Streptacidiphilus albus JL83: one gene and its partner. Each later gene encodes a partner of the first gene's protein in a complex. Links are inferred from orthologs where the notes say so. Each region holds a gene or a part of one and is shown in the gene's direction. Other genes may lie near its edges. The genes, in order: mfd and uvrA.

Evidence for each region.
Region 2: the proteins of mfd (region 1) and uvrA are in contact, whole or in part, in a crystal structure (PDB 4DFC), measured with the Escherichia coli proteins. The link is inferred for Streptacidiphilus albus JL83 from one-to-one orthologs.

What each region holds. Positions count from the first base shown.
Region 1 is NZ_JQML01000001.1:5,551,535-5,566,045, forward strand. What follows is about bases 5,906-10,093. They hold mfd (transcription-repair coupling factor), read left to right. Parts: upstream 5,906-6,287; coding sequence 6,288-9,893; downstream 9,894-10,093. Other genes in these bases: BS75_RS44740 (hypothetical protein), read left to right, coding at 5,906-6,111; BS75_RS24325 (DMT family protein), read left to right, coding at 9,965-10,093. Also shown: BS75_RS50565 (GntR family transcriptional regulator), read left to right, coding at 1-364; BS75_RS24295 (SUKH-3 domain-containing protein), read right to left, coding at 430-918; BS75_RS24300 (YwqJ-related putative deaminase), read right to left, coding at 1,031-1,492; BS75_RS24305 (SMI1/KNR4 family protein), read left to right, coding at 1,745-2,782; BS75_RS24310 (SUKH-4 family immunity protein), read left to right, coding at 2,790-4,952; more of BS75_RS44740, read left to right, coding at 5,059-5,905; more of BS75_RS24325, read left to right, coding at 10,094-10,855; BS75_RS50570 (DUF4352 domain-containing protein), read right to left, coding at 10,868-11,458; BS75_RS24335 (N-6 DNA methylase), read left to right, coding at 11,689-13,728; BS75_RS24340 (hypothetical protein), read left to right, coding at 13,834-14,373; BS75_RS24345 (serine/threonine-protein kinase), read left to right, coding at 14,432-14,511. UniProt on the Escherichia coli protein: Couples transcription and DNA repair by recognizing RNA polymerase (RNAP) stalled at DNA lesions. Mediates ATP-dependent release of RNAP and its truncated transcript from the DNA, and recruitment of nucleotide excision repair machinery to the damaged site.
Region 2 is NZ_JQML01000001.1:6,607,234-6,621,037, forward strand. What follows is about bases 3,329-6,809. They hold uvrA (excinuclease ABC subunit UvrA), read left to right. Parts: upstream 3,329-3,633; coding sequence 3,634-6,609; downstream 6,610-6,809. Other genes in these bases: BS75_RS28945 (Rieske (2Fe-2S) protein), read left to right, coding at 6,719-6,809. In the rest of the region: BS75_RS28910 (MFS transporter), read left to right, coding at 1-478; BS75_RS28915 (cold-shock protein), read right to left, coding at 579-782; BS75_RS28920 (cold-shock protein), read left to right, coding at 1,331-1,534; BS75_RS28925 (hypothetical protein), read left to right, coding at 1,698-1,907; BS75_RS28930 (MBL fold metallo-hydrolase), read right to left, coding at 1,928-2,578; BS75_RS28935 (maleylpyruvate isomerase N-terminal domain-containing protein), read right to left, coding at 2,584-3,252; more of BS75_RS28945, read left to right, coding at 6,810-7,210; BS75_RS28950 (hypothetical protein), read left to right, coding at 7,330-7,770; excinuclease ABC subunit UvrC, read left to right, coding at 7,938-9,950; RNase adapter RapZ, read left to right, coding at 9,953-10,861; BS75_RS28965 (gluconeogenesis factor YvcK family protein), read left to right, coding at 10,933-11,955; DNA-binding protein WhiA, read left to right, coding at 11,946-12,932; gap (type I glyceraldehyde-3-phosphate dehydrogenase), read left to right, coding at 13,295-13,804. UniProt on the Escherichia coli protein: The UvrABC repair system catalyzes the recognition and processing of DNA lesions. UvrA is an ATPase and a DNA-binding protein. A damage recognition complex composed of 2 UvrA and 2 UvrB subunits scans DNA for abnormalities.

The sequences.
Region 1 (14,511 bases):
CCGGGCGCAGATCGCCGAGCTCGCCCGCAGCGGGGCGGCGCCGGTCGGGATGCGGCTGCCGACGGTGCGGCGGCTGGCGGAGGACCTGGGGCTGGCGGTGAACACCGTCGCCAAGGCGTACCGGGAGCTGGAGGCCGCCGGGGTGGTGGAGACCCGGGGCAGGCACGGCACCGTCGTGGCTGCCTCCGGCGACTCCTCGCGCCGGGCCGCCGCCCAGGGCGCGGCGGTGTACGCGGGGCTGGTGCGCGGCCTGGGCGTACCGCTCGACGAGGCCCGCGCGGTGGTGGACGCGGCGCTGCGGGACGCCTACGGCGAGGCCGGGGCCGTGGCGGGAGCCGGGCCGGCGGCGACCCGGCTGCCCTGACGGCCCGGTGCGCGGCCCGGCGAGCGGCCCGGAAGACGGATTCAGAGCGCGGCCCGGCGCGCGGATCAGAGCGCGTCGGCCAGGAACTGCAGCCGTTCCGGCGCGGTGCCGGTGATCAGCGCGGTCAGCGCCTGGTCCATGGTCCGGCCGAGGTACCACTCGCCGGTGTGGTCCAGGCTGTAGACCCGGCCCTCGGCGTCGATGACCAGCAGGGCCTGGCCGCCGCGCTCCTCGCCGAGCGGGGCCAGCGGCAGGTCCAGGGCCCGGCCGAGGTCGGCGAGGGTGCGCGGCTGGTGCAGGCCGGCCAGCGGGTTGATGGTGAACGGGGTGCGGGCGTGGTCCCGGCCGCCGCCCTCCAGGTCCACCGTCAGACCGCCGAACTCCGACCAGGCTTCGACGGCGGCCGGGAAGACCGAGTGCCGGGGGCCGTCCGGGGACTCGTGGTTGATCAGGGCGTCCGCCCACTGCTCGGCCCGGGGCAGCTGCCGACGGCCGGGGAACCAGCCCGCCTGGGTGAGCACGGAGGCGGCTTCGGCGGGAAATCGGACGTCCATGGCGGTGGTTCCGTTCTGAGCGGTTCTGGTCGGCCCGGTGGGGGCGCCGCCGGAGCGGTGCGGGCCGAGGAGGTGCGGTCAGGCTGTCGGGAGAGTCCGGGTGCCGGGCGGGTCAGGCGGCGGGCAGCACGACGGTCTGCACCCCGAAGTGGGCGAGCAGCGCCGTGCAGGAGCGGCAGGGCGGCTGGTGGGTGCCGTGCGCGGGGTCTCCCACCTCGCGTATCCGCACAGTCGTCATCCGGGCCCCGCGCAGGGACTTCCGGGCGTCCGACTCGGTGAAGGGCTTGCGGGAGGCCCGCTTGGAGCGGCTCGCCTCGGCGCCGCCGAAGAACTGGGAGAGCAGCACCGTTTCCGGGCAGCGGCCGGTGAAGCGCTCCCGCTGGGCCGACGGCAGGGCGTCCAGGAACTCGGCGACCAGGGGGTGCAGCGGCGGGGGCGTCCCGTTCTTCTCGCCCACGTGGGTGTGGGTGTCGCCGCGCACGGAGAGGGCGGCGGCCACTATGGGCATCAGACTGTCCCGGCGCTGCCGCAGGAGTGGTGCGGCGGTCGTCGGTTGGCGTGCTTCGGTGTCCACGTCGGTAGGTCCTCACTGTCCTCGCGCACGGCGGAGCAGGGACACTTGCCGCGCGGCAGCCCCCGTCGGTGAGGGCCGCCCACCGCTGCTGCAAGGGTCCAGCTTGCCAAATGCCCACTATGCGAGGGAAGTCGGGGTGCGGATCCGGGCGTGCGCGGGCAGCGCCCGGGCTTCCGGCACAGGCGGAGATCCGGAGGCTGGACGCAGCCCCTAGTCTTGGACCGGCAGCCAGTTCCAGCAGGGGGCAACTCGATGACGACAGGTCGGCCCAACGCGGCCTACGCCGGGCAGGTCGTGCACTTCCCCGATCCGTTGCGGTCCACCGCATACCCGAACGGGGTCCGGGTCGACGGCCGGGGTTTTCCGGACTTCGGTCCTTATGCGCGGGCGGTGGCCGAGGTCGCCGACCCGCCCGCCGGCTTCGGCGTGGACGAGTTGCGGCTGACCGACTACGTGTCGGCGAATGCCGCGCTCCACGCCTCCGGCCATGAATTGTGGGCTGACGCGGAGTCACCGGTGGTCACCCCGGCCGGGTGGACCTGGCACCACTCGGTCGGACCGGCCCAGCCGGGCAGCCGCCGGATGGAGCTGGTCCCGGTCGAGGTGAAATCGCTGCTCCGGCACCACGGCGGGCTGGTGCTGTCCACCGCCGACCATGCCAAGCGCGGCACCCGTCCGCTGCAGGAGCGGCGGCCGGTGCACTTCCCGTTGGCGCCGCTGCAGCCGCCGACCGGGGTCGCGGCCCCGGAGGGCGCGGAGTCGGCCGAGGGTGCGACCGCCGGCGGCGTCAGCGAGGCGCGGGTGCAGTCGGCCGAGGAGGGCCTCGGCTACAGCCTGCCGGGTGCGTTCCGGACGTTCCTGAAGGCGGCCGGCGGGCTGGCGCCCAAGGGCGTGGCGCTGAACACGGAGTTCGGCATCCTGGTCGACCAGCCGTTCCTCACGCTCGGTCAGGAGCGCTCCGTCAACGACCTGGTGTATGCCAACAAGTGCCTGCGCGACCATCTGACCAAGGACTACCTCGGCATCGGCTACGCCCAGGGCGGGCTGATCGCACTGAAGGTCAAGGGCGGCTCGATCGGCACGGTGTGGTTCCTGCCGCACGACGACGCCCGGGACGACGGCAGTCCGGAGCTGACGCCGGACCGGCGCTGCGAGCGGCTGCTGCTCCCCTGCGGCAACGACTTCGACGACTTCCTGCTGCGGCTCGCGGGCAGCCCGCCCGAGCTGCAGACAGTGGCACAGCTGATGGTGGACGGCGGCTTCGCCCGCGCCGTCCCGGTGGAGGGGTGAGCCGGGCGTGGTGACCTACGCGGACGCGCAGCAGCGCGCCGAGCAGTGGATCAATGAGGGTGTGCCCTCGTACCAGCGCCGCGAGGTGCGGGTGCGGGAGTTCGACCTGGGCTTCGTGGCCTGGGCGGTGGACCGCGCGGACGGTCCGGCGTCGGACGGCGGCGCGGTGCGGATGGTGATCTCCCGGGAGACCGGGGCGACCACGCTGTGGCCGGCCCTGCCGATCAACGACGTGGTGCGCCGCTACGAGGAGGCCTACGGCCGCCCGGTCGGCGCCACCCCGGCCCGGATGCCCTCGCCGCCGGACGCGGAGGCGGCGGAGGCGACGTCCTTCCTGCTGAGTCCGCCGCAGTGGCTGAAGGAGGCCGGGGAGGCGGCGATCGCCGCCGAGGCGGTCCGGCCGCCGGCCAACCTCTGGGGCCCGGGCGAGCGCACGCCCACCCCGTCGGTTGCGCCGGCCCCGAACGCGTCGGTCGCCCCGGAGGAGGAGCCGGCCCTGCTGGTGGCCCCGCCGGTGTCGCCGGGTCCGCCCGGCGAGGTGCCGACGATGCTGGCCCCGCCGTCCCCGCCGCAGGCCCAGTCGCAGCAGCAGTTCCGGCCGGAGTTCCGGCCGCCGCCGCAGCCCCCGGTGCAGCAGCAGCCCCCGGTGCAGCCGCCGCAGCCCGCGCCCTCGCTGGACTACGCGCCGACGATGCTGGCCGCCCCGCCGGTCGCGCCGCCGCAGGCACCGGACGGGCCGCGGCCCGCGCCCGACCGTCCGCTGCCCAACGGCCCCCTGTCCCACCAGGCGGCACCCGTCCAGGCCCCGTCGCACCAGGCCCCGTCGCACCAGGCGCCGCCGCACCAGGCGCCGCCGCACCAGGCGCCGCCGCCCCCGCCGCCGTCGCTGCGCCCGCAGACTCCTCCGCCCGCGGTGCCGCAGTCGCCCTCGGTGCCGCCGAACTCGCCGCCCCCGCCGCCGTCGGCGCCGCTGGGTGCCGACGAGGCGGACAGCTATGTCCCGACGCAGTTCGCCGCAGCCCTGGACCTGGGCCTGAACGCCCCCGACCGGCGCGGCGGGTCGGTGCCTCCGCCGCCGCCCCCGCCGGTGCCCTTCGGCCCGCAGTCGCCGCAGTCCGGCCGGGCCGTGCCGCCGCCCTCGACCGGGCCGGTGCAACTGCCTCCGGCGCCGACCGTGCCGACCGTCGGCCCGGGCTACATGGCGGTGCTCCGCTACCGCGGCCCGGACGGCTCCGAGCAGCAGATCATCCAGCGTTCGACGCCGGGGATGCCGCACCCGGAGTGGCAGATCCTGCAGGAGGTCCGGCGCCTGAACGTGCCGCCGGAGCAGGTGCTGGAGCTGCACACGGAGCTGGAGAGCTGCGACCTGCCGGCCGGCTACTGCCGCCGGATGGTGCAGGAGGCCTGGCCCAACGTCCGGGTGTCGAGCAACGCCGCCTACGGGCGGGACCGGGCGGCGCGGCAGCGCGGGATCCAGCTGCTGCTGGAGCACCATGCCGAGCTGCACACCCATGCGGCGGGTCCGGTGCCGCAGCGCTCGCTGCGGGCGCCGCTTCCCGCCCCGGGCTCGGTCCCGCCCCCGCCGCAGCTGCCGCCGCAGGCGCTCGCGGACGAGCTGGTGCAGGCCTTCGGCGCGCAGAACGTGTTCCGCTACGAGCCGCAGGCGGTGTCCCGCCAGGGCGTGCCCGAGGTGGTGTCGATGGCGCTGACCTGGGCCGGCCTGCCGATGGACTTCGGCCCGTTCTTCTGGGGGCAGGGCCAGCCGGGCCGTCCGGTGCCGACGTTGGCCGAGCTCGCGGCGGAGCGCGGGGTCATGGCGGGTCCGGACGCCGGCACCTACCTGGTGCTGGGCAACGACTACGGCCGCCAGCTCTGCGTCCAGTACGGGACTGCGGCGATCGTGGCGGTGGACCTGGGGACGCCGGCGCAGCCGGCGGGCCCGGAGGCCACGCAGCCGCGGTTCGTCAACAGCGGGCTGCCGGAGTTCATCCGCTCGCTGGCCGTGCTCGGCCGGCTGTGGCGCTACCGGTTCGGGCTGACGCCGGATCAGGCCGGCCGGTGGACGACCGACCTCCAGACCCAGTTGGCGGCGGTGGACCCGGCCGCCCTGGCCGACCCGGAGAGCTGGTGGGCGGTGCTGCTGGAGCAGTTGTGGGACGGCTTGTTCTGAGCTGAGGGTGTCGGTCCTCTCGGGCGCAGGATGGATCTGTGCAAAATGGATCAGATATTGATCATTTGCATCGATGATCCATTCAACGGACGAGAGGACCAGCCCAATGAGCGACGCCGTCTCTCCGCACGGCTTCACCGTCACCCGTCGTGGATACGAGGTTCGCCAGGTCGAGCAGGCCGTCGGCCAGGTCACCGCCGAGCGGGACCGGGCCTGGCAGCGGCTGTCCGACCTGGGTGAGGAGACGCGCAGGCTGGAGCGGGAGCTCGACGGCGTCGTCCGGGCCGTGGCCGAGGCGGCGCCGCCGGCCTTCGGCGAGCTGGGTGAGCGCGCCCAGCGGCTGCTCGCCCTGGCGGAGGACCAGGCGGCGGCGCTGGCCGACGAGGCGGCGCGGCTCGCCGAGGAGCTGCGGGACACCGCCCGGGCGGAGGCCGAGCGGGAGGAGAACGAGGCCGCGGCCTACGGGAGCGAGGTCCGGGCCGAGGCCGACCAGTACGCCGAGCGCGAGCTGGCGTGGGCCGAGGAACAGGCCCGGACCGGGATGGCGGAGGCGGTCCGGGAGGCCAGGGTGCTGCTGGACGCGGCCGAGGCGGACGTGGCCGCGACCCGGGCCCGCGCGGCGGGGGAGTCCCGCGAGGCCCACGCCGAGCTGGCCGCCAAGCAGCTGGCCGCCGACGAGGAGCAGGACGCGGTGGAGGCCGAGGTCACTGCCTGGGAGGATGCGGCCACGGCCAAGGTGGAGCGGCTGCTGGGCGAGGCGGAGCGGCACGGCCGGGCGATGCGCGCCCGCGCCGCCGACGTCGAGGCCGAGGCCGGGATGCAGGCGGAGCGCCTGGTCGAGGCCGCGCACCGGGAGGCGGAGCGGATCGGCGCGGCCTCGGCGCGTGAGGAGGAGGCCTTCGCCGAGCAGCGGAGCGAGGTCCGCGCCCATCTGGACCACATCCGGCAGACGCTGATGGTGCTGACCGGCGCGGTCGTGCCCGGGCCGGACGAGGACGAGGAAGAGACCAGGGGCGAGGTCAGGGGCGAGGTCGGGGTCGGGGTCGGGGCGGAGCTCGAACCGGCACCCGGGGCCGAGCCGGAGGACGGGCCTGAGGCCGAGCCCGAGGCCGAGCCGGGGGCCGAGGCAGGCGGGCCTGCGGGGGCGCAGGCCGGGTGACCCGGGCGGCCGTCGTCCCCAGGCTGTGGACAACTTCGCGGCCGGCGCGGGACCGGACGGCACGCGGACGGGTGGAAAACGGTCGGGCGGCCTGTCGGGCCGGGGGCGTACGCTGGAATCCCCCGGCTGCCTCGCAGACGGGGTGCTTCGCGTTGCCCCCCGGCTGAGAGAAGTCCATGAGCCTGACCGGCCTGCTTGACGTTGTCGCGTCCGACCCGGCCCTCGCTGAGGCGGCGCAGTCCGCGCTCGCCGGGGACCGCCGCCAGCTGGACCTGGTGGGTCCGCCCGCTGCCCGGCCGTTCGCGGTCGCGGCCCTCGCCCGTGCCCTCGCCGACGCTGCCAAGGGGCAGCGCGGCCGGCCGGTCCTGGCCGTCACCGCGACCGGCCGCGAGGCCGAGGACCTGGCGGCGGCGCTCGGCTCGCTGCTGCCGCCGGACACCGTGGCGGAGTTCCCGGCCTGGGAGACCCTGCCGCACGAGCGGCTGTCGCCGCGCTCCGACACGGTCGGCCGACGGCTCGCGGTGCTGCGCCGGATCGCCCACCCGCGCGCCGACGACCCGGCCGCCGGGCCGCTGCAGGTGATCGTGGCGCCGATCCGCAGCGTGTTGCAGCCGCAGGTCAAGGGCCTGGCGGAGCTGGAACCGGTCAGCCTGGCGGTGCGGCAGGAGGTGGACCTGGAGGACCTGGTCCGCCGACTGGCCGCAGCCGCCTACCAGCGGGTCGAACTGGTGGAGAAGCGCGGCGAGTTCGCCGTGCGCGGCGGCATCCTGGACGTCTTCCCGCCCACCGAGGAGCACCCGCTGCGGGTGGAGTTCTGGGGCGACGAGGTCGAGGAGATCCGCTACTTCAAGGTCGCCGACCAGCGCTCGCTGGAGGTCGCCCAGCACGGGCTGTGGGCCCCGCCCTGCCGTGAGCTGCTGCTCACCGACGCGGTGACGGCGCGCGCCGCCGAACTCGCGGCCGAGCACCCGGAGCTGGCGGACATCCTGGACCGGATCGCCCAGGGCATCGCCGTCGAGGGCATGGAGTCCCTGGCGCCGGTGCTGGTGGACGACATGGAGCTGCTGGTCGACGTGCTGCCGCAGGGCAGCGTCGCCGTGGTCTGCGACCCGGAGCGGGTGCGGACCCGGGCGGCGGACCTGGTGGCGACCAGCGAGGAGTTCCTGCACGCCTCCTGGGTCGCCGCGGCCTCCGGCGGCGACCGGCCGCTGGACGTGGGCGCGGCCTCGCTGTGGTCGATCGCGGACGTCCGCGAGCACGCGGCCGACATCGGCCTGCCCTGGTGGTCGGTCAGCCCCTTCGCCGCCGACGAGTCGGCGGCCACCGGTCCCGACGTGCTCCATCTCGCGATGCACCCGGCCGAGGCGTACCGGGGCGACACCGCCCGTGCCATCGCCGACGCCAAGGGCCGGCTGGCCGAGGGCTGGCGGGTGGTGCTGGTGACGGAGGGTCAGGGACCGGCGTCCCGGATCGCGGAGATGCTGTCCGGGGAGGGCATCGGCGCCCGGCTCACCCCCGACCTGACCACCGCGCCGGACCCCGACGTCGTCCATGTGGCCTGCGGTTCGATCGAGTTCGGCCTGGTCGCGGACGCGCTGAAGCTGATGGTGGTCACCGAGACCGACCTGGCCGGGCAGAAGTCCTCGACCAAGGACATGCGGCGGATGCCCTCGCGCCGCCGCAACGGCATCGACCCGCTGGCGCTGCAGTCCGGCGACTACGTGGTCCACGAGGCGCACGGCGTCGGCCGCTACGTGGAGATGGTGCAGCGCACCGTCCAGGGCGCGACCCGCGAGTACCTGGTGCTGGAGTACGCCCCGGCCAAGAAGGGGCAGCCGGGCGACCGGCTGTTCGTGCCGACCGACCAGCTGGAGCAGGTCACCAAGTACGTCGGCGGCGAGTCCCCCTCGCTGCACCGGCTCGGCGGCGCGGACTGGACCAAGACCAAGTCGCGGGCGAAGAAGGCGGTCAAGGAGATCGCCGGGGACCTGATCCGGCTCTACTCGGCCCGGATGGCCGCCCCCGGGCACGCCTTCGGCCCGGACACCCCCTGGCAGCGCGAGCTGGAGGACGCCTTCCCCTACGCGGAGACCCCGGACCAGCTGACCACCATCGCCGAGGTCAAGGAGGACATGGAGAAGTCGGTCCCGATGGACCGGCTGGTCTGCGGCGACGTCGGCTACGGCAAGACCGAGATCGCGGTTCGGGCGGCGTTCAAGGCGGTCCAGGACGGCAAGCAGGTCGCGGTGCTGGTGCCGACGACGCTGCTGGTCCAGCAGCACTTCTCGACCTTCGCCGAGCGCTACACCAACTTCCCGGTGGTGGTGAAGGCGCTCTCCCGGTTCCAGTCCGACAGCGAGGCCAAGGCCGTGCTGGAGGGGCTGCGCGAGGGCAGTGTCGACATCGTCATCGGCACCCACCGGCTGTTCTCGGCCGACACCCGGTTCAAGGACCTGGGCCTGGTCATCGTCGACGAGGAGCAGCGCTTCGGCGTCGAGCACAAGGAGCAGCTGAAGAAGCTCCGGGCCAATGTCGACGTGCTGACCATGTCGGCGACGCCGATCCCGCGCACCCTGGAGATGGCGGTCACCGGGATCCGCGAGATGTCGACCATCACCACCCCGCCGGAGGAGCGGCACCCGGTGCTGACCTTCGTCGGCGCCTACGACGAGAAGCAGATCTCGGCGGCGATCCGGCGCGAGCTGCTGCGCGAGGGCCAGGTCTTCTACATCCACAACCGGGTCGAGTCGATCGACAAGGCGGCGGCGAAGCTGAAGGAGCTGGTCCCGGAGGCACGGATCGCGACCGCGCACGGGCAGATGGGCGAGACGGCGCTGGAGAAGGTCGTGGTGGACTTCTGGGAGAAGGAGTTCGACGTCCTGGTGTCGACCACGATCGTGGAGTCCGGGATCGACATCTCCAACGCCAACACCCTGATCGTGGAGCGCGGCGACACCTTCGGCCTCTCGCAGCTGCACCAGCTGCGCGGCCGGGTCGGGCGCGGGCGCGAGCGCGGCTACGCCTACATGCTCTACCCGCCGGAGAAGCCGCTGACCGAGACCGCGCACGAGCGGCTGGCGACGATCGCCCAGCACACCGAGATGGGCGCGGGCATGTACGTGGCCATGAAGGACCTGGAGATCCGCGGCGCGGGCAACCTGCTCGGCGGCGAGCAGTCCGGGCACATCGCCGGCGTCGGCTTCGACCTCTACATCCGGATGGTCGGCGAGGCGGTGGCCGAGTACCGCGAGAGCGTCGACAACGGCGGGGCGGAGCCGGAGGAGGAGCCGCTGGACGTCAAGATCGAACTGCCGGTGGACGCCCACATCCCGCACGACTACGCGCCGGGCGAGCGGCTGCGGCTGCAGGCGTACCGGTCGATCGCGGCGGTGAACTCGGAGGAGGACATCGCGGCGGTGCGGGCCGAGCTGACCGACCGCTACGGCAAGCTGCCGGAGCCGGTGGAGAACCTGCTGCTGGTGGCGGGGCTGCGGCTGTTCGCGCGGCGCTGCGGGATCTCCGACATCACCCTCCAGGGGCAGAACATCCGCTTCGGCCCGGCGGAGCTGCGGGAGTCGCAGGAGCTGCGGCTGCAGCGGCTGTATCCGCGCACCCAGGTGAAGGCCGCGACCAAGCTGCTGCTGGTGCCCCGGCCCGGCAGCGGGAAGATCGGCGGCAAGCCGGTGGTCGGCCGGGAGCTGCTGGCCTGGTGCGCGGAGCTGCTGACCACCATCTTCGACGAGCTGGCCGCGGCCGCCGGCGCGGCGGCGCCGCGCCGGTAGCGGCGCCGGGCGGCGCGGGCCGCGGGGCCGCCGCTTCGAGGTTCGGCGCTCCGGCCGGATAAGGTCGGAGCATGCTCCTCGGACTCCTCATGGCGCTCGCCGCCGCCCTGTGCTTCGGCGTCGCCATGGTTCTGCAGGCCCTCGGCGCGCAGCGGCACTCGCCCTCCGCCGAAGGATCGGGCCTGCTCGGAACGGTCCGGGCGATGGTCAACCTGCCGTTCGCGGCGGGTCTGCTGCTGGACGCGCTGGGCTTCGTCGCCCAGCTGATCGCCCTGCGCTCGCTGCCGCTCTACGTCGTCCAGGCGGCGCTGGCGGGCGCGCTGGCGGTCACCGCCGTGCTCGGCGCGGCGCTGCTGCGGATCCGGCTGGGCCGGGCCGAGTGGGCCGGGGTCGCCGGGGTGTGCGTCGGACTCGCGGTCCTCGGCGCCACAGCCGGGGCGGAGGGCCACAAGCAGCCGGGCATGGCCTTCCACTGGATGCTGCTGGCGGCGGTGCTGGTGATCGCCGCGGTCGGCGGCTTCGTCTGGAAGCTCCGCGAGCCGGTCCGGGCGGCCGTCATGGGCACCCTGTGCGGCCTGGGCTTCGGCGTGGTCGGCCTGGCCGTGCGGGTGCTGCCGGCCATCCACGGTCTCGACCTGTGGCCGCTGCTGTCAGAACCGGCCACCTACGCGCTGCTCGCGGGCGGTGCGGTCTCCTTCGTCTTCATGACCGAGGGGGTGCGCGGGGGCAAGGTCACCACGGCGACGGCGGCGATGGTCCTCGGCGAGACGGCCCTGCCCGCCGTCCTCGGTGTGGTGCTGCTCGGCGACCGGACCCGGCCCGGGATGCTCCCGCTGGCCCTGGCCGGATTCGCCCTGGCCGTCGTGGGCGCCCTGGCCCTGGCCCGCTTCGGCGAGGTCTCCCCGGTCGAGGAGGCCCCCGCCGAGGTCGCCGAACCGAGCCACCCCACCCGGATAGGGTGACCGCCGGCCCGGTCAGTTCACGTTCCACTGGCCGGTCTGGTCCGCCATGCCGCTGTCCAGGCCGAACTGGATCTTGACGATTTTGGCACCGGTCGGCACCTGGAAGGTGATGAAGCCGAGCGCGCTGTCGCCGTCGGCGATGTTCAGCGCGGCCGGGAAGCTGCTGCCGGCCGTGGTGTCGTCGACGCCGTCGGCCTGGTACACCTGCCCCTGGCTGTCGACGACCGCCGCGCCGTTGGAGGGCGAGTCGCTGTAGCCGGCGCTGCCGGTGTCCTTGATCCGGAACTGCACGGCGTAGAAGCGCTTGCCGCTGTCCGGGGTGGTGTACTGGTCCGCCCCCTGCGGGTCGGCGACCAGCTTGACCACCGTGACGTCGGCCGACTCGCCCTCCATGCCCTTGAGCGAGATGGTGTCGCCGACCTGTGCGGCCTTCGCCTTGGCCTTGCCCCCCGTGCTCTTGCCGGTGCTCGAACCCGATCCGCCGGCGGACGTGGACTTGACCGAGGTCACCGTGGGCGTGCTGGGGAGCGAGCAGGCGGTGGCGCTGCCGAGTACCAGCGCACCTGTGAACAGGGCGAAGGTGCTCCGACGGGCTGTGAACATACGCTTTGACATGGTGAAACCCCCTGATTTGCGAGCCGTTCGGCGGTTGCCGTGCTGGCATGGCCAATCACACCACTGCTTGTGTACGTCGTCAACCAGAACTGTGGAAGTCATGACGTTCACGCTGTGAACGTTGCTGCGCCGATGCCTTGGGTATGCTCGCCGTCACAGCGCCGGTCTCTCCCCGCCCCGGGGCGACGCCGGCTCAGGCCCAGCAGCAGGAGGCGCAGATGTCCGACCCCGCCGGAGCGGCCCGGGTCAGCGCCGTCGAGATCGCCCGGCTGGCCGGTGTCGGCCGGGCGGCCGTCAGCAACTGGCGCCGTCGGCACCCGGACTTCCCGCGCCCGGTCGGCGGTAGCGAGACCAGCCCGGCCTTCTCGCTGACCGAGGTCGAGGCCTGGCTCCGGGCCCAGGGCAAGATCGCCGAGGTGCCGCTGCGGGAACGCGTCCGGCAGCAGTTGGAGCGGCTCCGCCACCCCGCCGACTCGCCGGCCGCGCCCCTGGTCCCGGCCCTGGCCCTGCTGCTCCTGCTGCAGCGCGACCCCGACCGCTGGCAGTCGCTGGCGCCGCGGCCGGACCAGGAGCTCGCCACCGACCTGCCCGCCGCCCTCGGCCTGCTGGCCGTCCGCACCCTCGGCCCTGACGGCGCCCGGCTGCTGCGGCTGCCCGCGCTCTACGGCAGCACCCAGCTCGGCCTGGCCCGGCTGCTCGCCGAGTACGCCGCCGACTTCCCCGGTGGCGACGGCCCGCAGGCCGCCGCCACCGAGCTGACCGGCGGACCGGCCGACTCCGCGCACCGACCGGGCGCCGCGCTGTCCGCCGAGGTCGCCGCACTGATGGGCCGACTGGCCCGGACCGACGCCCCCGACTCCCTCTACGACCCGGCCTGCGGCGGCGGCACCCTGCTGCTGGCCGCCGGGAGCGACGGCCGGGGCGACGTCCACTGCGGCAGCTGCCACGGCCAGGAGGCCGACCCCGACCTCGCGGCCGTCGCCCTGCTCCGGCTCGCCCTGCGCTGCCCGCTCGGCGTCCCGCTGCCGCTGCCGCTCCACCTCGCCGCCGGGGACGCGCTGCGCGCCGAGGCCGCCCTGCCCGGTGTGAACGCCGACGCCGTGCTCAGCCGCCCGCCCTACAACGAGCGCAACTGGGGCGCCGACGAACTCGCCTACGACCCGCGCTGGGAGTACGGGCTCCCGGCGCGGGCGGACTCCGAGCTCGCCTGGGCGCAGCACTGCCTCGCCCGGGTCCGCCCCGGCGGCCTGGTGGTACTGCTGCTGCCCGGAGCGGTCGCCGCCCGTCGCTCGGGCCGCCGGGTGCGCGCCGACCTGCTGCGGCGCGGGGCGCTGCGCGCGGTGCTCGCGCTGCCCACCGGCGTTGCCGCGCCCGCCGCCGTGCCGCTGCACCTCTGGCTGCTGCGCCGCCCGGTGTCGGGCGAGCCCGCACCGCTCCGGGTGCTGCTCGCGGACGTCTCGGGCTCCCCGGAGGACTATCCGGAGGCCGTGCTGGACGCCTGGCAGGGCTACGAGTCCGGACGACTGCCGGACCTGCCCGGCGTACACCGGGCGGTACCCGTCATCGACCTGCTGGACGACGCCGTCGACCTCACCCCGGCCCGGCACCTGCCGCAGCGCCCGGCCGACGCGCACGGCCTGCTGACGGCGCAGCAGCAGCGGCTGGCCGCGCTGCTGGCGCAGCTGGCACCGCCGGCCGCGGCGCTGCCCGGCCACCGTCCCGGCGACCGCTCCGACGGGGACGGGACCGCCGCCGGCGGGGAGCTGAACCGGTCCGCGTCGACCGTCGGCGAGCTGCTGCGCGGGGGCGGCCTGGAACTGCTGGGCGAGGGCGAACCGGTCCGGGCGGGGGACGTGGTGCTGCCCGCGCCGGGCGGCGCCGGTACCGGTGGCGGTGGCGGCGGGAGCGTGGTGGCCGAGGTGCACGCCGGTCCGCCGGTCCCCGCGCCCCGGGGGGCGCAGGTGCTGCGCCCCGATCCGGCGGTGCTCGACCCGTGGTTCCTGGCCGGTTTCCTGGGAGTGGCACTGCGCGCCGAGCGCTCCGGCGGCACCGGCTCCGGCACGACCCTCTCCCGACGGGACGTCAGACGTGCCCGGGTGCCCCGGCTGTCGCCGGCCGAGCAGCGCCGCTATGCCGCGCCCTTCCGACAACTGGCGCTGTTCGAGCACGGGCTGGCCGAGGCAGCGGCCCTCGGGGAGCAGCTGGCGCAGGGCATCGCGGCCGGCTTCGCCGACGGGAGCCTGCGGCCGGAAGAGTGATCGAACCGGTGCAGACGGACTGCGGGGACTACGGGTCGGCCGTCGGCCGGCGGCGGTACGGTGGCCTACGCAACGTCGCCCCCGTACCCGTCCGGAGCAACTCCTATGGCAGGTCAGCGCAGTAGTCATCCACTCGACTGGCGGGCCGGCACGGTCCTGCTCGCCCTGCTGCCGCTGCTCAGCCTGGGCTTCCTCGGTTTCGTCCCGGCGACCTGGCTGGCCGCGCACCGGCGGACGTCCGGTGCGTGGGCGGTGGTGGTGTTCTTCGTGGGCGCGCTGGCCGCCGAGGGCGTGGCGGACCTGAGCACGGCCAAGGGGCACAGTCCGAACGCGCTCTTCTGGCTGCTGGTGCTGGTGGTCACCCTCGGGGCGTGTGCGCACTTCGTGGCCTCGCTGCAGCTGCAGGTGCGCAAGCGGCAGCAGGCGTGGGCCGCCCAGCCGTGGCCGACGGCGGTTCCGGACGCCCGGGGCGCCTGGCCGCCGGCCTTCCAGCAGCCCGGGCCCTGGCCGGGGCCGTACCCGCCGCCGTCGGCACCGGCCCCGGCCTTCGCGCCGGCCCCCGTGCCGGCCCCGCCCCTGCACCGGCCCCGGTACCGGTTCGCGACCCGGCGACCGAGGACGTCGGCGCCGAACTGCGCCGACTGAGCGAGCGCCTGCGCGAGCCGGGCGGTCCGCGCGAGCCGGGCGCCGGCGGGGGCCGCCGGTGAGCGGGGCACAGCCCGCTGCGGCCGAGCGGGTCGTGGGCGGACGCTACCGGCTGGACTCGCTGATCGGCCGGGGCGG
Region 2 (13,804 bases), 1.1 Mb from region 1 along the record:
CCGCGTGCTGCTGATGGCCAGCACCCTGGTGCTGGCCGCGACCATGGCCGGCTGCGCGCTGCTCACCGCCGCCACCCCGCCGGTGCTGATCGCGCTGCTGGCCGCGCTGAGCGGCGTGGCCCGCTCCGTCGGCATGACCGGCTACTCGGTCCTGGCCGTCAGCGACACCCCGCCGGAGCGGATGCGCGACGCCAACACCCTGTCGGCGACGCTCACCCAGACGGCGGCCGGGCTGGGCATCGCGGTCGCCGCGGTGGCGCTGCGGCTGGGCGGGGCGATCAGCGGCGACCCGGCGACGGTCTACGGCACCGCCTTCGGCGTGCTCGGCCTGCTGGCCCTGCTCGCCGCCGTCGACGCCTTCCGGCTGCACCCGGCCACCGGTGACGCGGTGCTCCGCCCCGGTGGCGGGCAGCCGACCGGCCCGGCGGGCATCCTCACCGTCGACCGCGCGGCGGCCCCGGCTCCGGCCGCCGAGTAGGCCGCCGAGTAGGCCGCCGCACGGAAACGCGACGGCGCCCCCGTACCGGAGGACCGGTGCGGGGGCGCCGTCGACGCGCTGGGATCGATCAGATCACACGTCAGATGACGCGGATGTTCTCGGCCTGCGGGCCCTTCTGGCCCTGCGTGACCTCGAACTCGACCTTCTGGCCCTCAAGGAGCTCGCGGAAGCCCTGCGCGTTGATGTTCGAGTAGTGAGCGAAGACGTCGGCGCCGCCGCCGTCCTGCTCGATGAAGCCGAAGCCCTTTTCAGCGTTGAACCACTTCACGGTACCGGTGGCCATATTGGTCTCCTTCTTGTACAGGGGCTGGTGCCAGAGCCCACCCTGTGTGGACTCCGTGTCGCCGGGATGATCACCCTGGTCATGAAGAGACCTGCAAAAGCACGAACGCCCGTGATCGCGATCACGGGCGGCCAAACTTAGGGAACCACGCACTGCAACTGATCACCAGAATACAGGGGGAGGGCCGGGGGTCGTCAACAGATTCCGGTGATCTCTACGACCCCCGGATCCGGGCGCCCGCCCGGGTTCTGGGCGCTTTCGCACGGCTTTGGGCGTCCTTGCCCAGAGGTTCCGAAAGGGCTCGGGACCGGCTCCGGCCCACCGGCGACATGCCTCCCGAGCTGCGGTGAACGCGTCGCGTGGTCGTCCGGCCGCGCATCGTGTACGGTTTTGCCCTGTAGTAGTCGTGGTTCTCGACGTTTGTACGCCCGTGATCCCGATCGCGGGCGTTTCTGTTGTTTGCGATCTTCGTCATGAGCAGTGCGGGCGGCGACTGCGGAGTCCGCACGGTGCGGCTCCTGCGCGACTGCATGAGGAGAGCAACAGACATGGCCACCGGTACCGTCAAGTGGTTCAACGCCGAAAAGGGCTTCGGCTTCATCGAGCAGGACGGCGGCGGCGCCGACGTCTTCGCCCACTACTCCAACATCAACGCCCAGGGCTTCCGCGAGCTCCTTGAGGGCCAGAAGGTCGAGTTCGACGTCACGCAGGGCCAGAAGGGCCCGCAGGCCGAGAACATCCGCCCGCTGTAAGGCTCCCCGCCTGAGCGTGTGACCAACGCGATGTGCCCCCGTACCGCTCTGCCGGTACGGGGGCACATCGCGTTTCCGGGGTCCGCGCCGGGTGGCCCCGGTGCGGGGCGCGTGCTTCCGTGGACGGGGTATCCGGGGACCGGGGGCGTGTGAGGAGGACACTGTGGGTGTCGAACCGTACTCGTTGAGGATCCGCCAGGCCGGCAGCTCGCTGGTGCACGTCGCCCGGCGCACCGGCATCGACGCCGAGACCCCCTGCGGCTACCGCCCCGGGGCCGGCCACTACACCGTGGTCGCGGCGGAGCCGGTGAGCTGCCCCGACTGCGTCCGCCACGCCGAGGACCGGCTGGCCGAGGTCCCCGGCGGACGCTGACCGCCGTCCCGCGTCCGCGGCTACCAGCCGCGGGCGCGCCACTCGGCGAGGTGCGGGCGCTCCGCGCCGAGCGTGGTGTCGTCGCCGTGGCCCGGGTAGATCCAGGTCTCGTCGGAGAGCGGGCCGAAGACCTTCTCCTCCAGCCCGTCCATCAGCGAGGTGAAGGCCACCGGGTCGAGGGTCCGCCCGGGGCCGCCCGGGAAGAGGCAGTCGCCGGTGAAGACGTGGGAGTGGCCCTGCGGGTCGTCGTAGACCAGGACGATCGCCCCCGGGGTGTGCCCGATCAGGTGCCGGACGGTCAGCCCGACCTCGCCGACCCGCAGGATGTCGCCGTCCGACAGCTCCAGCGCGGTCGGGATGTCGATCCCCTCGGCGTCGAAGCGCCCGGCCGCCGTCCGGGCCCCGGTCGCGGCGACCACCTCGGCCAGGGCGCTCCAGTGGTCGCGGTGCCGGTGGGTGGTCACCACCGTGGCGAGCCCGTCGCCGACCGTCTCCAGCAGCACCGGCGCCTCGGCGGCGGCGTCGACCAGCAGCTGCTCCCCGGTGGCCCGGCAGCGCAGCAGATAGGCGTTGTTGTCCATGGACCCCACGGCGACCTTGGTGATCACCAGCTGGGGCAGCTCCCGTACGTCCGGCGTTCCGCCGACCTTGACTGCTCCGTGGTACGACATGCGGCTCAGCCTAGCGGGGGCAGGACCGGCAGGTCCGTGATCGGGACACCCAGGTCCGAACCGTCCGAGCGGCCCGACATCCAGGCCACCCGGGCGTGGCCGGGGGCGTCCTCCAGCCGCTTCAGCAGCTCCGGGGCGAGCAGGCCGGAGTCGGTGTGGACGGCGGTCAGCCTCCCCAGCTCCGACTCGACGAACTCGGCCGACCAGTGCTCGGGGCGGTAGTCGAGGCCGAGGTCCACATGGTGGTACTCGATCTCCTTGAGCCGCTTCTCCGGGACGCCCTCGGCCGGGAACGGGCCCAGCCGGTGCGGGACCACGACCGACCAGGCCGCGTCCGGCATGGCCGCGAACTCGCGGTGCAACCCGAGGTCGGCGTCCCGGAGGTCGGTGTACTGCTCGGCCGGGCCGCGTCCGGCGCCGGCCTCGATGTCGCGGTCGCGGGCCTCCGGGCTCGGGTACATCGGGATGGACTGCCCGGTGCGCGCGCCCCGGATCAGGTTGCCCAGGGCGTCGGCGTTGCGGGCGATGTGGGTGAGGACGTGGCCGCGGCTCCAGCCGGGCAGCAGCGAGGGTTCCCGGACCTGCTCGGGCAGCATCGGCCCGACGGAGCGCAGCAGCCGCTCCTGGGCCGCGGCGGCTGCCGCGGCGGCGGTGGCGTGACTGGGGGTGGGCATGGTGTCTCCACATTCGACGCGATGGGTCGTGTCCCGGGTGCCGTACGGTCGTTGCACCGGGTGCGGCAGGAATCACGCTACCGTCGGAATGTCACCCGATCGGGTGAGGGATCGCGATTGCCCTGAAAATCGAACACGTGCTCCCATAGTCTTCAGTGGCCGCAACGGCCGACACGGTGACCGCGCCGACCCGGTGCCTACGATGGTGGACGGACCCAGGTCCGGCACGCGTCCGCGCCGACCGGCTCGACTCCGTCCAGTACGGCCCAGATCAGTACGGCACTGCTCAGTACGACCCTGCCCAGCACGACCACATTCGTCGGGCAGCCCCGGATCGCCCCGTCCAGGACTGCCCGACTCCCGTCCGGAAGGTCCAGAAGCGTGGCAGACCGCCTCGTTGTCCGCGGTGCTCGCGAGCACAACCTCAAGAACGTGTCGCTCGACCTGCCCCGCGACTCCCTCATCGTCTTCACCGGGCTGTCCGGCTCGGGAAAGTCCTCGCTCGCCTTCGACACGATCTTCGCCGAGGGCCAGCGCCGCTACGTCGAGTCGCTCTCCTCCTACGCCCGGCAGTTCCTCGGCCAGATGGACAAGCCGGACGTCGACTTCATCGAGGGCCTCTCCCCGGCCGTCTCGATCGACCAGAAGTCGACCTCCAGGAACCCGCGCTCCACCGTCGGCACCATCACCGAGGTCTACGACTACCTGCGGCTGCTGTTCGCCCGGATCGGCCACCCGCACTGCCCCGAGTGCGGTCGGCCGATCGCCCGGCAGTCGCCGCAGCAGATCGTCGACAAGATCCTGGAGCTGCCCGAGGGCACCAAGTTCCAGCTGCTGAGCCCGCTGGTCCGGGCCCGCAAGGGCGAGTTCGTCGACCTCTTCGCCGACCTCCAGACCAAGGGCTACGCCCGGGCCCGGGTGGACGGCGCGACGGTCCAGCTGACCGAGCCGCCGGTGCTCAAGAAGCAGGAGAAGCACACCATCGACGTGGTCGTCGACCGGCTCACGGTGAAGAAGAGCGCCCAGCGCCGGCTCACCGACTCGGTCGAGACCGCGCTCAAGCTCTCCGGCGGCACGGTCGTGCTGGACTTCGTCGACCTGGCCGAGGACGACCCCGAGCGTGAGCGGATGTACTCCGAGCACCTCTACTGCACCTTCGACGACATCTCCTACGAGGAGCTGGAGCCGCGCTCCTTCTCCTTCAACTCGCCCTTCGGCGCCTGCCCGGAGTGCACCGGCATCGGCACCCGGATGGAGGTGGACCCGGAGCTGATCGTCCCCGACGAGGAGAAGACCCTCGCCGAGGGCGCGATCCACCCCTGGTCGCTGGGCCACACCAAGGAGTACCACCTGCGGTTGATCGGGGCGCTGGCCAAGGAGCTCGGCTTCCGGATGGACATCCCCTGGGCGGGGCTGCCGCAGCGGGCCAAGAAGGCGCTGCTCCACGGCCACAAGACCCAGGTCGAGGTGCGCTTCACCAACCGCTTCGGGCGGGAGCGCTCGTACATCACCGGCTTCGAGGGCGCGGTGCCCTTCGTCCAGCGCCGGCACGCCGACTCGGAGAGCGACAGCAGTCGCGAACGCTTCGAGGGCTACATGCGCGAGGTCCCCTGCCCGGCCTGCCACGGCACCCGGCTGAAGCCGGTGGTGCTGGCGGTCACCATGGCCGGGAAGTCGATCGCCGACGTCGCCGCGATGTCGATCAGCGACTGCGCCGAGTTCCTGGGCGCGATGGAGCTCTCCGAGCGGGAGAAGACCATCGCCGAGCGGGTGCTGAAGGAGGTCAACGAGCGGCTGAGGTTCCTGGTCGACGTCGGCCTGGACTACCTCTCGCTGAACCGGGCGGCCGGGACCCTCTCCGGCGGCGAGGCGCAGCGGATCCGGCTGGCCACCCAGATCGGCTCGGGCCTGGTCGGGGTGCTGTACGTGCTGGACGAGCCCTCGATCGGGCTGCACCAGCGGGACAACCACCGGCTGATCGAGACCCTGGTCCGGCTGCGCGACCTGGGCAACACCCTGATCGTGGTGGAGCACGACGAGGACACCATCCGCACCGCGGACTGGGTCGTCGACATCGGTCCTGGCGCGGGCGAGCACGGCGGCCATGTGGTTCACTCCGGTTCGCGCGAGGGCCTGCTGGCCAACGAGCAGTCGCTGACCGGCGCCTACCTCTCCGGCCGCCGCTCCATCCCGACGCCGGACGTCCGCCGCCCGGTCGACCCGCAGCGGCAGATCACCGTCCACGGTGCCCGCGAGCACAACCTCAAGGACGTCGACGTCAGCTTCCCGCTGGGGATGTTCACGGCGATCACCGGGGTCTCCGGCTCCGGCAAGTCGACGCTGGTCAACGACATCCTCTACACCCACCTCGCCCGCGAGCTGAACGGCGCGCGGAGCGTGCCGGGGCGGCACACCCGGGTCACCGGCACCGAGCTGGTGGACAAGGTGGTCCATGTCGACCAGTCGCCGATCGGCCGCACCCCCCGGTCCAACCCGGCGACCTACACCGGCGTCTTCGACCATGTCCGCCGGCTGTTCGCGGAGACCACGGAGGCCAAGGTCCGGGGCTACCTGCCCGGGCGCTTCTCCTTCAACGTCAAGGGCGGGCGCTGCGAGAACTGCGCCGGCGACGGCACCATCAAGATCGAGATGAACTTCCTGCCGGACGTCTACGTCCCCTGCGAGGTCTGCCACGGGGCCCGCTACAACCGGGAGACCCTGGACGTCCACTACAAGGGCAAGTCCATCGCCGAGGTGCTGGACATGCCGATCGAGGAGGGGCTGGAGTTCTTCGAGGCGGTCCCGCCGATCGCCCGGCACCTGCGGACGCTCACCGACGTCGGCCTCGGCTACGTCCGGCTGGGCCAGTCCGCGCCGACCCTGTCGGGCGGCGAGGCGCAGCGCGTGAAGCTGGCCTCGGAGCTGCAGAAGCGCTCCACCGGCCGCACCGTCTACGTCCTGGACGAGCCCACCACCGGGCTGCACTTCGAGGACATCAGCAAGCTGATCAAGGTGCTGACCGGCCTGGTGGAGAAGGGCAACACGGTCATCGTCATCGAGCACAACCTGGACGTGATCAAGACCGCCGACTGGGTCGTCGACATGGGCCCCGAGGGCGGCAACGGCGGCGGCATGGTCGTCGCCGAGGGCACGCCGGAGCAGATCGCCCTGGTCGGCGAGAGCCACACCGGCAAGTTCCTCCGCGACATCCTGGGCGACCGGGTGTTCGAGGAGGAGGCAGCCGCCAAGCGAAAGCCCGCCGCCAAGAAGGCCGCCGCGAAGAAGGCCGTCGCGAAGAAGCCCGTCGCGAAGAAGGCTGTCGCCAAGAAGGCGGCCGGGCGGTCGAAGACCGGCTAAGTGATCCACAGGCAGGGCGCATAGGGTGCACCCGGGGCCGCAACCAGCCCCGGGTGCCGCGCGTTGTGCCGAGTGCACCCCCGTCGTCTGCCTCCGGAGCAAGCCGATCATGTCGCAGCCCACCACCGCCCCGCTGGACCTGCAGCACCCCGCCGAATCCGGCGCCGAGCCCTGCTGCGGCGGCTGCGGGCCCTCGCGGCGCAGCCTGCTGCGCGGCGCCGCCGCGGTCGGGGTGGCGGGCGCCGCCGCCGTCGGTCTCGCGGCCTGCTCCTCCGGCTCCTCCGGCTCCTCCTCGTCCTCCGCGAGCGGCCCGACGACGCTGGGTCCGACCAGTGACGTCGCCGTCGGCGGCGGCAAGCTGTACAAGTCGGACAAGGTGGTGGTGACCCAGCCGACCGCAGGCGTCTTCAAGGCGTTCAGCGCGATCTGCACCCACCAGGGCTGCCTGGTGGACGGGGTCTCCAGCGGGGTGATCCAGTGCCCCTGCCACGGCAGCGAGTTCAACATCACCACCGGTGCGGTGGTCCAGGGCCCGGCCCCCACCCCGCTGCCGGAGAAGACGCTCACCGTCTCCGACGGCAAGATCGTCGTCACCCTCTGAGCACTGCGCCCACCCGCCGCCGGGGGCATGCCGTATGTTCGCCGGCCGCTCCGCGGCGCATGCTGGTCCTGGGCGGACGCCGGCTCGGCGGCGCCGGTGGGACGTTGGAGGGGGAGCCGATGGGGGCCGAACTCGCGGAGCTGGCCAGCTCCGGGGCCACGACGCTGGTCGGGCTGCTGGTCTCGGACTCGTGGGAGCAGGTGAAGCAGCGCGTCGGCGCGCTGTTCGCCCGGGGCCGTTCGGAGCAGGCGGCCACCGAGGAACTGGAGCTGTCCCGGGCGGAGTTGATCGCCGCGCGGGAGGCCGGGGACACCGGCACGGCGGCGGACGCCGAGGCGGCCTGGCGGGTCCAGCTGCGCCGGGTGCTGCTGGCCGACCCGGCCGCCGTGGCGGAGCTGGAGGCGCTGCTGCGGGAGATCGGGCCGCCGCAGCCGGAGGCCGCCGGCGGCTCCCTGCACAACTCGATCACCGGCCCGGTGCGCAACAGCACGGTCGTCCAGGCCCGTGACACCCGGATCGGCAGCATCGGCCCGCCCCCGGCCCGCGACCGCCGGCCCTGACACCGCGGGCGGCGCGGGCGGCGCCGACGATCGCGGGGCGTGCTGTCGGACCCGGGCGCTAGTGTCTTCACTGTCTCGGCTGATCCGTTCGCAGGGAGTTCCGCCCGTATGTCGTCACCGCCTCGTGTGTGCTGGTCAGCCGCAGCGTGCCGGGCTGGGGGTTCCTGATGGCCGACCCGTCCGCCTACCGCCCCGCGCCGGGGCAGATCCCGACCTCCCCGGGCGTCTACAAGTTCCGGGACGCCCAGCACCGGGTGATCTACGTCGGGAAGGCCAAGAGCCTGCGCCCCAGGCTCAGCAGCTACTTCCAGGACCTGGCCAACCTCCACCCGCGCACCCGGCAGATGGTCACCACGGCGGCCTCGGTCGAGTGGACCGTGGTCGGCACCGAGGTCGAGGCGCTCCAGCTGGAGTACAGCTGGATCAAGGAGTTCGACCCCCGCTTCAACGTCAAGTACCGCGACGACAAGAGCTACCCCTCGCTGGCGGTGACCCTGAACGAGGAGTTCCCCCGGGTCCAGGTGATGCGCGGGCCGAAGAAGCGCGGGGTGCGCTACTTCGGCCCCTACGGGCACGCCTGGGCGATCCGGGAGACGGTCGACCTGATGCTCCGGGTCTTCCCGGTCCGGACCTGCTCCGCCGGGGTCTTCAAGCGGGCCGAACAGGTCGGCCGGCCCTGCCTGCTCGGCTACATCGGCAAGTGCTCGGCGCCCTGCGTCGGCCGGATCTCGCCCGAGGACCACCGGGCGCTGGCCGAGGAGTTCTGCGACTTCATGGCCGGCCGCACCGGCGCCTACCTGCGCCGGCTCGAACAGGAGATGAAGCAGGCCGCCGCCGAGATGGAGTACGAGCGGGCCGGGCGGCTGCGCGACGACATCGAGGCGTTGAAGCGCGCCATGGAGAAGAACGCGGTCGTCCTCGCCGACGGCACCGACGCCGACCTGCTCGCCCTCGCCGAGGACGAGTTGGAGGCCGCGGTGCAGATCTTCCACGTCCGCGGCGGCCGGGTGCGCGGCCAGCGCGGCTGGGTCACCGACAAGGTCGAGAACGTCGACACCGCCGGGCTGGTCGAGCACGCGCTGCTCCAGCTCTACGGGGAGGAGCGCGGGGAGGCGGTGCCGCGCGAGGTACTGGTCCCGGCGCTGCCGGACCCGGTCGGGCCGATCGCCGAGTGGCTCAGCGAGCGCCGGGGCAGCCGGGTCGACCTGCGGGTCCCGCAGCGCGGCGACAAGCGGGAGCTGATGGTGACGGTGGAGCGCAACGCCGCCCAGGCGCTGTCGCTGCACAAGACCAAGCGCGCCTCCGACCTCACCACCCGCAGCGTGGCGCTGCAGGAGATCGCCGACGCCCTCGGCCTGGACACCGCCCCGCTGCGGATCGAGTGCTACGACATCTCCCACCTCCAGGGCCAGGACGTGGTCGCCTCCATGGTCGTCTTCGAGGACGGGCTGGCCCGCAAGAGCGAGTACCGGCGCTTCGCGATCAAGTCCTTCGAGGGCCAGGACGACGTCCGCTCGATGCACGAGGTGATCACCCGCCGCTTCAAGCACACCGAGCAGCCCAAGGAGCGGGACGAGGAGACCGGGAAGCCGCGCCGCTTCGCCTACCCGCCGCAGCTGATCGTGGTCGACGGCGGCGAGCCGCAGGTCGCCGCCGCCCAGCGGGCGCTGACCGAGCTCGGGGTGCACGACGTCGCGCTCTGCGGGCTGGCCAAGCGGCTGGAGGAGGTCTGGCTCCCGGGCGAGGACGACCCGGTGGTGCTGCCGCGCAGCAGCGAGGGCCTGTACCTGCTGCAGCGGGTCCGCGACGAGGCGCACCGGTTCGCCATCACCTACCAGCGGCAGAAGCGCGCCAAGCGGCTCACCGCTGGCGGCCTGGACGACGTCCCCGGGCTCGGCGAGGCCCGGCGGCAGGCGCTGCTGAAGCACTTCGGCTCGGTCAGGCGGATGCGCACCGCGACGGTCGAGGAGATCTGCGCGGTCCCGGGGTTCGGCCCGCGCACGGCGGCGGTTGTTGTGGCAGCGTTGGCCTCGATGACACCGGCTGCTCCTACCGTTAACACGGCGACCGGGGAGGTCATCACCGATGGTGATGTCACTCGTGCGAGTGACACAGGGAAGCCGCAGACGGCCGCGAGCGTTGAGGTTGATGATGCGAGCGAAAGCGGGGAGAAGAAGTGACTGTGTCTGGTAGTACCACCGGTGCCGTCGGCACCGTGGAGGTGCCCGAGGTGGTGCCCGAGTTGGTGATCATCTCGGGCATGTCGGGGGCGGGCCGGAGCACCGCCGCGAAGTGCCTGGAGGATCTCGGCTGGTTCGTGGTCGACAACCTGCCGCCGTCGCTGATACCGACCATGGTGGACCTCGGGGCGCGCTCCCAGGGAGCGGTCGCCCGGATAGGCGCGGTGGTCGACGTCCGCGGCCGCAGCTTCTTCGACGACCTGCTGGCCTCGCTGGAGGACCTGGAGCGGCGCGGCGTCCGGCTGCGGGTGGTCTTCCTGGAGGCCTCCGACGACGCCCTGGTCCGGCGGTTCGAGAGCGTCCGCCGACCGCACCCGCTGCAGGGCGAGGGGCGGATCGTGGACGGCATCGCCCAGGAGCGGACCCTGCTGCGCGACCTGCGCGGCGAGGCCGACCTGGTGATCGACACCTCCGACCTCAACGTCCACGAACTCCGGGCCAAGATGGACGCGCAGTTCGCCGACGACCAGGAGCCGCAGCTGCGGGCCACGGTGATGTCCTTCGGTTTCAAGTACGGCCTGCCGGTCGACGCCGACCTGGTCGTCGACTGCCGGTTCCTGCCGAACCCGCACTGGGTCCCCGAGCTCCGCGCGCGTACCGGGACCGACGAGGAGGTCGCCCGCTACGTCTTCGACCAGCCCGGGGCCAAGGAGTTCCTGGACCAGTACGCGGATCTGCTGCGCATCGTCACCGACGGCTACCGGCGCGAGGGCAAGCGCTACATGACGGTTGCCGTAGGCTGCACCGGAGGCAAGCACCGCAGCGTGGCCATGTCGGAACGGCTGGCCAAGCGGCTGATCTCGGACGGCCTGGAAACGGTGCTGGTGCACCGCGACATGGGCCGCGAGTAGGGCGCGACCGGCAGCAGGACCGGACGGGCAGCGGGGCGGCGGGGCAGCAACGGCGCGGTAGAGGGGCACGGGTGTCGGCACACATCATCGGTGGGCGGCAGATCCGGCGCCGCCGTGGGGCGCCGCGGATCGTCGCGCTCGGCGGCGGCCAGGGGCTGTCCGCCTCGCTGTCGGCACTGCGGCGGCTCACCGGCGAGCTCACGGCCGTGGTCACGGTCGCCGACGACGGCGGCTCCAGCGGGCGGCTGCGCGCCGAGTTGGGCGTGCTGCCGCCGGGGGACCTGCGCAAGGCGCTGGCCGCCCTGTGCGGGGACGACGAGTGGGGCCGGACCTGGTCCGAGGTCATCCAACACCGCTTCCAGAGCAACGGCGACCTGCACGGCCACGCGGTCGGCAACCTGCTGATCGTGGCGCTGTGGGAGAAGTTGGGCGATCCGGTCGAGGCGCTGGCCTATGTCGGCCGGCTGCTGGGCGCGCACGGCCGGGTGCTGCCGATGTCCGCCGTGCCGCTGGACATCGAGGCCACCGTCCGGGGCCTGGACCCGGCCTTCCCCGAGCGGATGGACACCGTCCGGGGCCAGGCCGAAGTGGCGGTCACCCCGGGCGAGGTGGAGTCGGTACGGCTGCTGCCGCAGGACCCGCCGGCCGTGCCCGAGGCGGTCGAGGCGGTGCTGGAGGCGGACTGGGTGGTGCTCGGTCCCGGCTCCTGGTTCACCAGCGTGCTGCCGCACCTGATGGTCCCTCAGCTGCGCACCGCACTGGTCGAGGCCAGGGCCCGAAAGGTGCTGGCGCTCAACCTGGTTGCGCAGCCCGGCGAGACCGAGGGCTTCTCCCCGCAGCGGCACCTGGAGGTCTTCGGTGCGCATGCGCCGGAGCTGACGGTCGACTTCGTGCTCGCCGACAAGGAGGCCGTGGCCGACGCGGAGGCGCTGCGCAGTGCGGCCAAGCGTCTGGGGGCCGAACTCGTGCTCGACGACGTCGCGGCGGTGGAGCCGGGCACCCGAGTCCCCTCCGGGCGACACGACCCGGAGCTTCTGGCGGCCGCGTACGACCGGATCTTCAGGATGCATGGAAGGATCGCGCCATGGCGATGACGGCAGCGGTGAAGGACGAAATCAGCCGACTCCCCGTCACCCGGGCCTGTTGCCGCAAGGCGGAGGTGTCGGCGGTTCTGCGGTTCGCGGGCGGTCTGCACATTGTGGGCGGACGCATCGTGATCGAGGCGGAGCTCGACACCGGAGTGGCGGCACGGCGACTGCGCAAGGACCTGCTGGAGATCTTCGGGCACTCCTCGGAGCTGGTGGTGATGGCCCCCGGCGGTCTGCGACGCGGCAGCCGGTACGTGGTGCGGGTGGTGAAGGACGGCGAACTGCTGGCCCGGCAGACGGGCCTGGTGGACGGGCGGGGACGCCCGATCCGGGGGCTTCCCCCGGCGGTGGTCTCCGGGGCGACCTGTGACGCGGAGGCGGCCTGGCGCGGCGCCTTCCTGGCCCACGGGTCGCTCACCGAGCCGGGCAGGTCCTCCTCGCTGGAGGTCACCTGCCCCGGCTCGGAGGCGGCGCTGGCGCTGGTCGGCGCGGCCCGGCGGCTGGGCATCCCGGCCAAGGCCCGCGAGGTGCGCGGGGTGGACCGGGTGGTGATCAGGGACGGCGACGCGATCGGCGCGCTGCTGACCCGGCTGGGCGCGCACGAGTCGCTGCTGGCCTGGGAGGAGCGGCGGATGCGCCGCGAGGTCCGGGCGACGGCGAACCGGCTGGCCAACTTCGACGACGCCAACCTGCGCCGCTCGGCTCGGGCCGCGGTCGCGGCCGGCGCCCGGGTGCAGCGGGCGCTGGAGATCCTCGGCGAGGAGGTCCCGGAGCACCTGGCCGCGGCCGGGCGGCTGCGGATGGAGCACAAGCAGGCCTCGCTGGAGGAGCTGGGCTCGCTGGCCGACCCGCCGCTGACCAAGGACGCGGTGGCCGGCCGGATCCGCCGACTGCTGGCGATGGCCGACAAGCGGGCCTCGGAGCTGGGCCTGCCGAGCACCGAGCACAACCTGTCCGAGGCCGAGGAGATGGTGGCCGGCTGAGGGCGCTCCGGCGGGAACCGGCCGGGTTCGCCCGTTCGGCGGCGCTCCCGCCGCCTCCCGGTCCGGCCCGACGGCCCGTCCGACGTACCGCCCCGGGGTGTCCGCGCCCCGGGGCGGTCGCGTTCCCGCTGGAGCGGGTCCGTCAACCCCGGTGCGGACGGCGGCGCATGGGTGCAGGCACCCGGCGCACGCCCGGTACGCACGCCCGCTGATCGGGGGTTGAGGGGCCGGGCGCGCCCAGTGTTCGCACCGGACGGATGTGCTCTCGGACACGCTTGCGGGGTAGGGTTTCAAGCGGTCGGGGACATCCCATTCCAGCTCGTCGGCTCCATGAGCCGGCGTATCAGCGAGGAGATCGGTTCGTGACGATCCGGGTAGGCATCAACGGGTTCGGCCGCATTGGCCGCAACTTCTTCCGTGCGGTTATCGCCCAGGGCGCGGACATCGAAATCGTCGGTGTCAACGACCTGACCGACACCAAGACCCTGGCACACCTGCTGAAGTACGACTCGACCCTGGGTACCCTGCACGCCGAGGTGACCCACACCGACGACAGCATCACCGTGGACGGCAAGACCTTCAAGGTCTCCGCCGAGCGCGACCCGGCCAAGCTCGCCTGGGGCGAGCTGGGTGCGGACATCGTGATCGAGTCCACCGGCTTCTTCACCAAGGGCGATGCCGCCGCCAAGCACCTCACCGCGGGTGCCAAGAAGGTCCTGATCTCGGCGCCCGCGTCGGACGAGGACATCACCATCGTCATGGGTGTCAACGACGACAAGCTTGACGTCAGCAAGCACAACATCATCTCCAACGCCTCCTGCACCACCAACTGCGTGGCGCCGATGGCGAAGGTCCTGCACGAGGCCTTCGGC